3 regions of the Streptomyces sp. NPDC049887 genome follow, and region 1 is predicted to be linked to each of the others. Evidence: riboswitches for the same ligand, from Rfam matches in the RefSeq annotation. Region 1 holds a riboswitch; each other region holds the start of a gene.
What was found. A riboswitch is a leader RNA that binds a small molecule or an ion and turns the genes downstream of it on or off. The one in region 1 is predicted to bind thiamine pyrophosphate.
Positions count from the first base shown of each region.

Region 1 (4,205 bases):
GCGTCAGGGTGCCGGAGAGGCCCTTGACCACCTTGCCGCCCTTGATGAAGGCGGCAGGGACCTGGAGCGTCCGGTTCTCACCCCGGCGCACGGCGATCAGCTGACCCTCCTTGACCAGCTGCCGTACGCGCGTCACCTCGACATCGAGCTTTTCCGCGACGTCGGGCAGGTGGAGCCAGGCAGGGACGAGAGCATCGATCTTTGCGTCAATCTCGGTCACGTGACCAAGCGTGCCATCCCGGACCGACAGTCGGTAGCCGGGCCCGGTCCGGCTGCGGCCTTCAGAGGGACACGGGCCACCTGACCGCCACCCCGGGAGTGCTTCGGGAGCCCCGGGAGTCGTCCCGGGAGTTCTTCGGGAGGCCCGGGAGTCGTCCCGCCGGGGCTCGGGGCACGCCGCCCGCTCGGCAGCGGCGGTCGGAGGTCACAGCACGGCGGCCTTCAGGGGGACGGCCGGGTCGGCGGCGCGCTCGGCGTCGACGCGGGCGCCGACCTCGATGAGTCTGCGCCCCTGGGCCAGGTCCCGGGGCCTGCCGACCGTCAGCAGGGCCACCAGGGCCCCGTCCCGCAGCCACAGCACCGACCAGGAGTCACCCCCCGGGTCGCCCCGGCGCACGAGCGCGTCGGCCGCGCCGTGATGCCCGGCGTACTGGACGAACCGGCCGAACTGCTCCGACCAGAAGTACGGCACCGGGTCGTAGATCTCCCCCGGCTCGGTCCCCTCGCCCGTGTCCGCGCCGACGATGTTGGCCGCGACCGTACGGGGGCCCTGGAGCGCGTTGTCCCAGTGGTGGACGAGCATGCGCCGTCCGTAGCGGCCGGACGGGAAGGAGGCGCAGTCCCCGACCGCGTACACGTCCGGCAGCGAGGTGCGCAGCCGCTCGTCGGCGGTGACCGAGCCGTCGGGGCCCAGGCCGATGCCGGAACCGGCGAGCCAGCGGGTCGCCGGCCGGGCGCCGATGCCGACGACGACGGCGTCCGCGGGCAGCCGCCGGCCCCCTTCGAGGACCACGGTGCCCGGCTCGACGGCCGCGACCCGCGCGCCGGTGAGCAGTTCGGCGCCGGCCTCGGCGTACCACGTGGCCATCGGGGCGGTGACCTCGGCCGGCAGCGCTCCCGGCAGCGGGCGGTCGGCGGCCTCGACGACGACGGCCTCGCAGCCCGCCTCGCGCGCTGCGGTGGCGAACTCGGCGCCGATCCAGCCCGCGCCGACGACCACGATGCGGTGGCGTCGCTCCAGCACCGGGCGGAGACGCTCCGCGTCGTCGAGGGTGCGCAGCAGATGGACCCCGGGGACGCCCTCCGCGCCGGGGAGGGTGACCGGCTCCGCTCCGGTGGCGATGACGAGGACGTCGTACGGGACGGGCCCGGCGGGCGTGTCCAGCTCGTGCTCCCCGGGGCGCAGGCCCGTGACCTCCAGGCCCAGCCGGAGTTCGACGTCGAGCGCGTCGAAGTCGACGTCGAAGGCGGAGTCCTCGGCCTTCCCGAGCAGCACGGCCTTGGACAGCGGGGGCCGGTCGTAGGGCTGGTGCGGTTCGGCGCCGATGAGTCCGATGCCGCCGGTGAAGCCCTGTTCGCGCAGGGCCACGGCGGTCTGCACACCGGCCATGCCCGCCCCGACGATGACGACTCGGCGGCTCGGCGCCGTCTGCTCGCTCTCAGTCACCCGGCCACCCTAACCACCTGACGACATGTCAGGAAGGCAGCTGCTCCACGACGCTCGTGCCGCACCCCTGACGGGACTCCCACTCCCAGGTCTCCTCGAGCCGCACCCGACCGTCGGGGAGGTCGACGACGGTGGACGCGCAGTGCCCGGAGGATGTCGTCCCGTCCTGGCCGAGCTGGACGTAGCGGAAGTCCAGGCGGTCCCCCTCGCGGGTACCGACGAGACGGCCGCGGACGACGTCGCCGCCGGCGTACTCGGCCCAGATCCGGCCCCCGTCCTCGTGGTACGTGAACCTGGTCCGGGTGCCGACCTGGCCGGGCGACTGGTCGGCGACCGGGGCGAGGACGAGTCCGTCGAGCGAACGGGCCACGGCGGCGGCTCCCTTACCGGGGGTTGGCGACGAGAGTTAGGGTGGCCACCGTACTGCTACTCGCGGGAGCCCGGAGCACCGGGCTGAGAGGGAGGCTGAGGCGGCCTCCGACCGTACGAACCTGATCCGGGTCATGCCGGCGAAGGGAGGGTCCGGACGCGCATGCATCCAGGACAATCACCAGGACATTCCCCAGGACGCACCACGGACGTCCTCGTCGTCGGGGGCGGCGTCATCGGCCTCGTGACCGCGTGGCGGGCGGCGCAGCGCGGACTACGGACCGCGCTCGCCGACCCCGAGCCGGGCGGCGGGGCGGCACAGGTCGCGGCGGGCATGCTGGCGGCCGTCACGGAGCTCCACTACGGCGAGGAGACGTTGCTCGGGCTGAACCTCGCCTCCGCGGAACGCTATCCGCGGTTCGTGGCGGAGCTCGAGGAGGCGAGCGGCGAGGACACCGGGTACCGCTCCTGCGGGACGCTCGCCGTGGCCCTCGACGCGGACGACCGGGCACATCTGCGCGAACTGCACGCGTTGCAGCGGCGCTTCGGGCTGGATTCCGAGTGGCTCTCCGGCCGGGAGTGCCGGCGACTTGAGCCCATGCTGGCACCGGGCCTGCGGGGCGGGCTGCGGGTGGACGGCGACCACCAGATCGATCCCCGGCGGCTGGCCAGGGCGCTCGTGGTGGCCTGCGAACGCGCAGGGGTGGTGTTCCACCGGCGGTGGGCGGAGCGGCTGTCGGTGGTACGGGGCCGGGCGGCCGGGGCCGTGCTGGCCGGCGGCGACGAGATCCCGGCCGGCCAGGTCGTACTGGCCGCGGGCAGTCTCAGCGGCCGGCTCCGGGGCGTGCCCACGGCGGCGCTCCCCCCGGTGCGCCCGGTCAAGGGCCAGGTGCTGCGGCTGACGGTGCCGCCCGCCTACGCCCCCTTTCTGTCACGCACGGTCCGGGCCGTGGTGCGCGGCAGCCAGGTCTACCTCGTGCCGCGCGAGAACGGCGAGCTGGTGGTGGGCGCGACCAGCGAGGAGCTCGGCTGGGACACCACGGTCACGGCGGGCGGCGTGTACCAGCTGCTGCGCGACGCGCACGAGCTGGTGCCCGGCATCACCGAACTGCCGCTGACCGAGACCCGGGCGGGACTGCGCCCCGGCTCGCCCGACAACGCCCCGGTGCTGGGTCCCGCGGAGCTGCCGGGTCTGCTTCTCGCCACCGGCCACTACCGCAACGGCGTCCTGCTCACCCCGGTGACCGGCGACGTCATGGCGCACGCCCTGCTCACCGGTGAACTGCCGGACGAGGCACGGGCCTTCACCCCAAGCCGTTTCTCCCCCGCCCAGCAGGAGGTGCCCGCATGACCGCGCCCACGCACACCGTGTCCGTCAACGGCCGGCCGCGCGACGTCGCGGCCGGCACCACGCTCGACGTGCTGGTGGCCACGCTCACCGTCGCGCCCTCCGGGGTCGCGGCCGCCGTCAACGAGAGCGTCGTCCCCCGTGGCGAGTGGCCGGGGACGCTGCTCGACGAGGGCGATCGCGTCGAGGTGCTCACCGCGGTTCAGGGAGGCTGACGGCATGGCCGACGACCGCTTCGTACTCGGCGGGACGGAGTTCTCGTCCCGGCTGATCATGGGGACGGGCGGGGCGCCCAGCCTCGACGTGCTGGAGCGCGCGCTGGTCGCCAGCGGCACGGAGATGACCACGGTCGCGATGCGCCGCCTCGACCCGACCGTGCAGGGCTCGGTGTTGTCCGTGCTGGACCGCCTGGGCATCCGGGTGCTGCCGAACACCGCGGGCTGCTTCACCGCGGGCGAGGCCGTGCTCACCGCACGGCTCGCCCGGGAGGCGCTCGGCACGTCCTGGATCAAGCTGGAGGTGGTGGCGGACGAACGGACGCTGCTGCCCGATCCGGTCGAGCTGCTCGACGCGGCGGAGGTGCTGGTGGAGGACGGCTTCATCGTGCTGCCCTACACCAACGACGACCCCGTGCTTGCGCGGAGGCTGGAGGACGTGGGCTGCGCGGCGATCATGCCGCTCGGCTCTCCGATCGGCTCCGGGCTGGGCATCCGCAACCCGCACAACTTCCGGCTGATCACCGAGCGCGCCCGGGTGCCGGTGATCCTGGACGCGGGCGCCGGCACGGCGTCGGACGCGGCACTGGCGATGGAGCTGGGGTGC
Region 1 is NZ_JBFAMM010000036.1:50,532-54,736, forward strand. It holds gene AB0J10_RS30585 (Rv2175c family DNA-binding protein) at 1-220, opposite strand, end outside; gene AB0J10_RS30590 (FAD-dependent oxidoreductase) at 425-1,609, opposite strand; gene AB0J10_RS30595 (hypothetical protein) at 1,695-2,036, opposite strand; TPP riboswitch at 2,089-2,201, shown strand; gene thiO (glycine oxidase ThiO) at 2,199-3,386, shown strand; gene thiS (sulfur carrier protein ThiS) at 3,383-3,598, shown strand; gene AB0J10_RS30610 (thiazole synthase) at 3,603-4,205, shown strand, end outside.

Region 2 (4,205 bases), on a different contig from region 1:
GGGGACGGCGATGTGCACATCGCCCCGACCGAGCCGGAGGGGCTGTCCGACGTCCACATCCGGCTCCAGGTCGGCGTCGACCGGGCGCTGTTCCGGGCCGGAGCCGCACCCCTGGTGGCCTTCCTCGACCGGACCGACAAACTGGTCCCGCTGGGACAGGAGCGCACGCTCGGCGACTTCGAGGACAACCTGGAAGCCGCCCTGGGCCGGATCCTCGCCGAGGAAGCCGCCGGCTGACCGCCTGCCGACCACGACGCCCGCCTGCCGACCACGAGCGCTCCTCGCCGGCCGTGCGCGAGGGAGCTACTTCGCCCGCCGGCGCCGGCCCCTGCTGCGCACCGCTCCCGCGGCCACACCGGTCACCGTGCCGCCGGGCCGGTCGGCGGAGACCACCAGCGCGGCCAGTGCCGTGGTCACCGGCACCGATGCCACCAGACCGATCGAGCCGATGAGGGTTCGGACGATCTCCTCCGCCACCAACTCGCTGGTCGCCACCGCGCCCACCCCCGACTGCGCGATCGAGAACAGCAGGAGAAGGGGCAACGCGGCGCCGGCGTAGGCCAGTACGAGCGTGTTGACCACCGAGGCGATGTGGTCGCGGCCGATCCGGATGCCCGCCTTGTAGAGGCCGCGCGGACCCATGGCCGGATCCGCCTGGTGCAGCTCCCACACGGCCGAGGTCTGGGTCACCGTGACGTCGTCGAGCACGCCGAGCGAACCGATGATGACTCCCGCCAGAAGCAGGCCGGACATGTCGATGTTCGGATACAGACCGTGGATCAGGCCGGTGTTGTCGTCCGTGTTCCCGGACAGGGACGCCCAGCCGATGAACACCGAGCCGAGCAGCCCGATCAGCAGCAGCGAGATCAGCGTCCCCAGCACCGCGACCGATGTGCGGGCGTTCAGCCCGTGGCAGAGGTACAGCGCCATCAGCATGATCGCGCTTGCCCCGACCACGGCCACGATCAGCGGATTCGAGCCCTGAAGGATGGCCGGCAGGATGAACAGGGTCAGTACGGCGAAGCTCAGCACCAGCGCGATCAGCGCCATCACCCCGCGCAGCCGGCCGACCAGCACGACGACGACCGCGAAGATCCCGGCGAGCAGCATCATCGGGAAGTCCCGGTTCACATCGCTCACCGAGTACTGGAGATCACGCGGCGCGTCGGGCGCGTACGCCACGACCACGCCCTGCCCCTGCTTCAGCTGGCGCGAGGCGTCCGGCTGGACGATCTCGATGAACGTGCGCCCCTTGTCCTTTCCGGACGTGATCTCGACCGTCGCCTTCTTGCACTTTCCCTGCTGGGAGTTGACCGCCTCACGGCCCTCGGGGGTCGTGGTGTCACCCGTCGGCGGCACCTGCCCGGCGTTCACCTCGGAGCAGTCGACCTCCTGCACCCGGACCACCCGGGCCTGTTCCGTCTGCCGGTCGAAGCCGACACCCGTGCGCTCGTGCTCCGGCGCACCGCCGGGCCAGAGGGCGACCAGGCCGACCACCACCGCGGCGGCGAACGGGATGAGGACCGCGGCGATGACCCGCCGCAGATGCCGCGAAACGGGGGCGGCCGGCCCATGGGCGTGGGCGTGGGCGTGGCCGTGGGAGTGCGGCTGACCGCCCGTGCTGTGGTCCGGTTGTGGCGTCTGCTGGGAGGAAGTCACCGACAGATCATCGCAAGAACGAACGGGGCCCACTGTTCAGCACGCCCGATGGGGCGCTAGCGTGGTGACACCTTTGCACACGCGGGAGCTCGGAGCACCGGGCTGAGAGGGCGCTGACCCGCCGTACGACCGTACGGGACAGCTGCGCCGACCGCCGAACCTGTTACCGGGTAATGCCGGCGTAGGGAGTAGGTCTCATGACCACATCGGACACGCGCACGCCTGCCTCCGGATCGTCCGGGGCGGGGAAGTCCATCGGCTGGCACAAGGGATACGTCGAGGGCTCACGCCCCGACATCCGGGTGCCGGTCCGCCAGGTGCACCTGACCAACGGCAAGGACGTCACCCTGTACGACACGTCCGGTCCGTACACCGATCCGCACGCCGATACGGACGTGCGCCGCGGTCTGCCGCCGCTGCGCGAGAACTGGATCGTCGGACGCGGCGACACCGAGGAGTACGCCGGCCGTCCCGTGCGGCCCGAGGACGACGGCATCAAGCACACGTCCCCGCGCGGCGGTCTGCGCAACCTCGACGCGGTCTTCCCCGGCCGCCCGCGCCAACCCCGCCGGGGACGCGGCGGCCAGGCGGTGACGCAGCTCGCCTACGCCCGGCGTGGTGAGATCACGCCGGAGATGGAGTTCGTGGCGATCCGGGAGAACGTCTCCCCGGAGGTCGTCCGCGAGGAGATCGCCGCGGGCCGGGCCGTGCTGCCCGCCAACGTCAACCACCCCGAGACCGAACCGATGATCATCGGTAAGCGGTTCCTCGTGAAGGTCAACGCCAACATCGGGAACTCGGCGGTGACCTCCTCCATCGAGGAGGAGGTGGAGAAGATGACCTGGGCCACCCGGTGGGGCGCGGACACGGTCATGGACCTCTCCACCGGCCGCAACATCCACACCACCCGCGAGTGGGTGCTCCGCAACTCCCCCGTACCGATCGGCACCGTGCCGCTGTACCAGGCGCTCGAGAAGGTCGACGGCCGGGCCGAGGAGCTGACCTGGGAGATCTACAAGGACACCGTCATCGAGCAGGCGGAGCAGGGCGTCGACTACATGACGGTCCATGCCGGCGTGCTGCTGCGGTACGTGCCGCTCACGGCGCGGCGCAAGACCGGCATCGTCTCCCGCGGCGGCTCGATCATGGCCGCCTGGTGCCTCGCGCACCACAGGGAGTCGTTCCTGTACGACAACTTCGAGGAACTGTGCGAGATCCTCGCCGCGTACGACGTCACCTACTCGCTCGGCGACGGACTGCGGCCGGGCTCCATCGCGGACGCCAACGACGAGGCGCAGTTCGCCGAGTTGAGGACGCTCGGGGAACTCAACTCGATCGCCAAGCGCCACAACGTGCAGACCATGATCGAGGGACCGGGGCACGTCCCGATGCACAAGATCAAGGAGAACATCGACCTCCAGCAGGAGATCTGCGAGGAGGCCCCGTTCTACACGCTCGGCCCGCTGACGACCGATGTGGCGCCCGCCTACGACCACATCACCTCCGGCATCGGCGCCGCGATGATCGCCTGGTGGGGCACGGCGATGCTCTGCTACGTCACGCCCAAGGAGCACCTGGGCCTGCCGAACCGGGACGACGTCAAGACGGGCGTCATCACCTACAAGATCGCGGCACATGCGGCGGACCTCGCCAAGGGGCACCCGGGCGCGCAGCAGTGGGACGACGCGCTGTCGGACGCGCGCTTCGAGTTCCGCTGGGAGGACCAGTTCAACCTGGCCATGGACCCTGACACGGCACGGGAGTTCCATGACGAGACGCTGCCGGCCGAACCGGCGAAGACCGCGCACTTCTGCTCCATGTGCGGTCCGAAGTTCTGCTCGATGAAGATCAGCAGGAGCATCACGGAGCAGTTCGGCGGCGACGAACCGGCGGCGTCGGACACGGAGATCGCCGAGGGCATGCTCCAGAAGTCCAAGGAGTTCGCGGCCTCGGGGAACCGGGTGTACCTGCCGCTGGCGGACTGAGCGGATGGAGGAACCGGCCGCGACCTCGTGCGGTCGTGGCCGGTTCCGTCACTGCGGCGCGATCGGGGATCGCGGTCACGCGGAGGTACGTGCTCGAGTGCATCGAGGCGAGGGCCGATAGGGCCAGGATGTTCCGTTTTGCGGCACTCCGTTGATCACGGAAGTGCGGCGGGTTGATTGCTGTTTCAAGGAGGTGCTGAATTCCCTTGACCCCATGGGGACTCATGGATAAATATCAGCCGCTTGGCCGAAATTCTATGTGTCCCTGACAAGGGGCCAGGGGAGGGAATCGCAGTGAGCTGGTACCTGGCGGTACTCAAGAACTACGTCGGTTTCGGGGGGCGTGCGCGCCGCAAGGAGTACTGGATGTTCACCCTGGTGAACATCGCCGTCCTCGCCGTGCTGATGGGCATCGGCTATGCCGTCGACACGATGATCCCGTACTACGTCTACTACGCGGCGATCTTCATTCCGGCGCTCGCCGTCGCGTTCCGCCGGCTGCACGACACGGGTCGGTCGGCCTGGTGGCTGCTGATCGCCCTCGTGCCGCTCGTCGGCGGA
Region 2 is NZ_JBFAMM010000011.1:195,678-199,882, reverse strand. It holds gene AB0J10_RS16525 (SsgA family sporulation/cell division regulator) at 1-237, shown strand, start outside; gene AB0J10_RS16520 (YibE/F family protein) at 304-1,659, opposite strand; TPP riboswitch at 1,731-1,864, shown strand; gene thiC (phosphomethylpyrimidine synthase ThiC) at 1,857-3,644, shown strand; gene AB0J10_RS16510 (DUF805 domain-containing protein) at 3,939-4,205, shown strand, end outside.
Region 2: linked by a shared signal. The riboswitch ahead of thiC (phosphomethylpyrimidine synthase ThiC) and the one ahead of thiO (glycine oxidase ThiO) in region 1 are both predicted to bind thiamine pyrophosphate.

Region 3 (4,205 bases), on a different contig from region 1:
CGCCCCATCCGCCGCCCGGGCCCCGCCGCCCGGTGACGGGCACCCGGGTCACCCGAGTCGATCTGCGACACTGGTACGACCATGCCCAAGCCCGGAGAACTCACTTTCGTAGCCCCCCGCGGAGCCAAGAAGCCCCCGCGGCACCTCGCCGACCTCACGCCCGCCGAGCGGAAGGACGCCGTCGCCGCGATCGGCGAGAAGCCGTTCCGGGCGAAGCAGCTGTCGCAGCACTACTTCGCGCGCTACGCGCACGACCCGGAGCAGTGGACCGACATTCCCGCCGCCGCGCGCGAGAGGCTCGCGTCGGAGCTCCTGCCCGACCTGATGTCCGTGGTCCGGCACGTCTCCTGTGATGACGACGCCACCCGCAAGACGCTGTGGCGGCTCCACGACGGCACGCTCGTCGAGTCGGTGCTGATGCGCTATCCGGACCGGGTGACGATGTGCATCTCCTCGCAGGCCGGCTGCGGGATGAACTGCCCGTTCTGCGCCACGGGACAGGCGGGTCTCGACCGGAACCTGTCCACCGCCGAGATCGTGCACCAGATCGTGGACGGCATGCGGGCCCTCCGTGACGGCGAGGTCCCCGGAGGCACGGCCCGGCTGTCCAACATCGTGTTCATGGGCATGGGCGAGCCGCTCGCCAACTACAAGCGGGTGGTCGGCGCCATCCGCAGGCTCACCGATCCGGAGCCCGACGGGCTCGGCCTGTCGCAGCGCGGGATCACCGTCTCCACGGTCGGCCTCGTCCCGGCGATGCTGCGCTTCGCCGACGAGGGCTTCAAGTGCCGTCTCGCCGTCTCCCTGCACGCGCCGGACGACGAACTGCGCGACACCCTCGTCCCCGTCAACACCCGCTGGAAGGTCCGGGAGGTCCTGGACGCGGCCTGGGAGTACGCGGAGAAGTCCGGCCGCCGCATCTCGATCGAGTACGCCCTGATCCGGGACATCAACGACCAGGCATGGCGCGGTGACCTGCTCGGGCGGCTCCTGAAGGGCAAGCGGGTGCACGTCAACCTGATCCCGCTGAACCCGACCCCGGGCTCCAAGTGGACGGCCTCCCGGCCCGAGGACGAGAAGGCCTTCATCGATGCCATCGCCGCCCACGGCGTCCCGGTCACCGTCCGGGACACCCGTGGTCAGGAGATCGACGGGGCCTGCGGCCAGCTCGCAGCCTCCGAGCGTTAGTGCCGGGCCGCCCTCCGCAGGAACCGCCCCGGTCCCTGCGGTGCGTCCGACGGGTCCCTGTACGCTGGCCCGAACATCTGCATATTCCGACAGGGGAGCGCCACAGCGCTGAGAGTGCGGTGACCGTCAGACCGCAGACCCTCTGAACCTCGCCCGGGTCATTCCGGGTAGGAAGTTCGGACGAGACTCAAGCTGTTGCGCCCTGCCCGGCTACCGGATCGAGAGATTCCGCAGCCGGGCAGGGCCGCGTCTCTTCCTGGTCATGCCCAGGAGGAATCAGTGAGCACCACCAAGAAGATCACCGTCACCGCGCTGGCCGCGGCCCTCGGTGTGAGCACGCTCGCGGCCTGCGGCGGGTCGTCCGGGGACGACTCCGCCGGAACCGGCGCCGGCGGCTCCAAGACCGTGACGCTCGTCAGCCACGACTCCTTCAACGCCTCGCCGGCCGTGCTCAAGGAGTTCACCGAGGAGACCGGGTACACGGTCAAGGTGCTGAAGAGCGGGGACGCAGTCGAGGCGCTCAACAAGGAGATCCTCACCAAGGGCTCCCCGCAGGGCGACGTGTTCTTCGGCGTCGACAACACCACGCTCTCCCGGGCCCTCGACAACGACCTGTTCACCCCGTACGAGGCCGAGGGCCTGGAGCGGGTCCCCGAGGCCGTCCGGCTCGACAAGGACAAGCACCGGGTCACGCCGGTCGACAGCGGCGACATCTGCGTCAACTACGACAAGAAATACTTCGCCGACAGGAAGCTCGCCCCGCCGCAGACCTTCGACGACCTCGCCGAGCCCGCGTACCGGAACCTCCTCGTCGTCGAGAACGCCGAACGCTCCTCGCCGGGCCTCGGCTTCCTCCTGGGTACCGCTGCCGCGTACGGGGACAAGGGCTGGCAGGACTACTGGAAGAAGCTGCGGGCCAATGGCGTCAAGGTCGTCGACAGCTGGGAGATCGCCTACAACCAGGAGTTCTCCGGTTCCGCCGGCGGCAGGGCGGCCAAGGGCGACCGGCCGCTCGTCGTCTCGTACGCCTCCAGCCCGCCGGTCGAGGTGCTGTACGCCGAGCCGCGGCCGAAGGCGGCGCCGACCGGCGTCTCCACCGGCACCTGCTTCCGCCAGACCGAGGCCGCCGGCCTGCTCAGGGGCGCCCGGAACGAGGCCGGCGGAAAGGCCCTGCTGGACTTCCTGATCAGCAGGAAGTTCCAGGAGGACATGCCGCTCAACATGTTCGTCAACCCGGTGGCCGAGGACGCGAAGCTGCCCCCGCTGTTCACCGAGTTCGGCGAGGCGATCGCCGAGCCGCGGACGATGGCTCCGGAGAAGATCGCCGAGAACCGGGACCAGTGGATCCAGTCGTGGTCCTCACTCGTCCTGAAGTAACCGGGACGTCCGGCGGGAACGCCGGTCCGCGCCGGAGGAACCCCTCGCGCGGCCCGGCGTCCCTGCGCGCCGCCGCGGCCCGCTCGGCCCTGATGGCCCTGCCCGTCGTGTTCTTCGCCCTCTTCTTCGCCCTCCCCGTGGCCTCCATCGTCGCCCGCGGACTGCGGGCGGGGGACTCCTGGCGGTTCGGCGGGATCGCCGAGGTCGTCGGCCGCCCGGACATCCTCCAGGTGCTCTGGTTCACCCTCTGGCAGGCGCTGGCCTCCACGGGGCTGACCCTGCTGATCGCGCTGCCCGGCGCCTATGTCCTCGCCCGCTGCGACTTCCCCGGCAAGCAGCTGCTGCGGGCGGTCGTCACCGTGCCGTTCGTGCTGCCCACCGTCGTGGTCGGCACCGCGTTCCTGGCACTCCTGGGCCGGGGCGGGCTGCTGGACGACCTGTGGGGCGTGCGGCTCGACACGACGGTCTGGGCGATCCTCCTCGCCCATGTGTTCTTCAACTACGCAGTGGTGGTGCGGACCGTGGGCGGCCTGTGGGCCCAGCTCGACCCGCGCCAGGAGGAGGCGGCACGGGTCCTCGGCGCAAGCCGCTTCGGGGCGTGGCGGCGGGTCACCCTGCCCGCGCTGACCCCGGCCGTGGCCGCCGCCGCGCTGATGGTGTTCCTCTTCACCTTCACCTCGTTCGGCGTCGTGCAGATCCTCGGTGGCCCGGCCTACTCCACGCTCGAGGTGGAGATCTACCGGCAGACCGCCCAGGTGCTGGACCTCACCACGGCCGCCGTGCTGACCCTGGTGCAGTTCGCCGCCGTGGGCGCGGTCCTCGCCGTGCACGCCCGGACCGTGCGGCGACGGGAGACCGCGCTGCGACTCGTCGATCCGGCGCTCGCCGCCCACCGTCCGAGGGGCGCCGGGCAATGGGCCCTGCTGGGCGGGGTGCTCGCCACGGTCGCGACGCTGATCCTGGCACCGCTCGCGGTGCTGGTCGAGCGGTCGTTCGACGGACCCGGCGGCTACGGCCTCACCTTCTACCGGGCCCTGCAGTCCGCCGAGGCGAGCGGTGGCACGTTCCTCGTCCCACCGGTCGAGGCCGTGTGGAACTCCCTCCAGTACGCGCTCGCCGCCACCGCGATCGCGCTCGTCGTCGGCGGTCTCGCGGCCGCGGCGCTCACCCTCCCCCGGACGTCGTCCGGTCGGGCCTCCAGGGCCGGTCGGCTCGTCCGCGGCTTCGACGCGCTGCTGATGCTGCCGCTCGGGGTCTCCGCCGTCACCGTCGGTTTCGGCTTCCTCATCGCCCTCGACGAGCCGCCGCTGGACCTGCGCACCTCCTGGATCCTCGTGCCGCTCGCCCAGGCACTCGTGGGAGTGCCCTTCGTCGTACGGACGATGCTGCCCGTGCTGCGGGCCGTCGACGCACGGCTGCGGGAGGCGGCGGCCGTGCTGGGCGCCTCGCCGCTGCGGGCATGGCGCGAGGTGGACCTGCCGCTGGTGCGCCGGGCGCTGCTCGTCGCAGCCGGTTTCGCGTTCGCCGTCTCGCTCGGCGAGTTCGGTGCCACCGTCTTCATCGCCCGGCCGGACAATCCGACCCTGCCGGTCGCCGTGGCCCGGCTCCTCGGCCGTCCCGGGGAGCTCAACTACGGCCAG
Region 3 is NZ_JBFAMM010000014.1:76,983-81,187, forward strand. It holds gene rlmN (23S rRNA (adenine(2503)-C(2))-methyltransferase RlmN) at 82-1,188, shown strand; TPP riboswitch at 1,270-1,380, shown strand; gene AB0J10_RS18915 (thiamine ABC transporter substrate-binding protein) at 1,468-2,565, shown strand; gene AB0J10_RS18920 (iron ABC transporter permease) at 2,658-4,205, shown strand, end outside.
Region 3: linked by a shared signal. The riboswitch ahead of AB0J10_RS18915 (thiamine ABC transporter substrate-binding protein) and the one ahead of thiO (glycine oxidase ThiO) in region 1 are both predicted to bind thiamine pyrophosphate.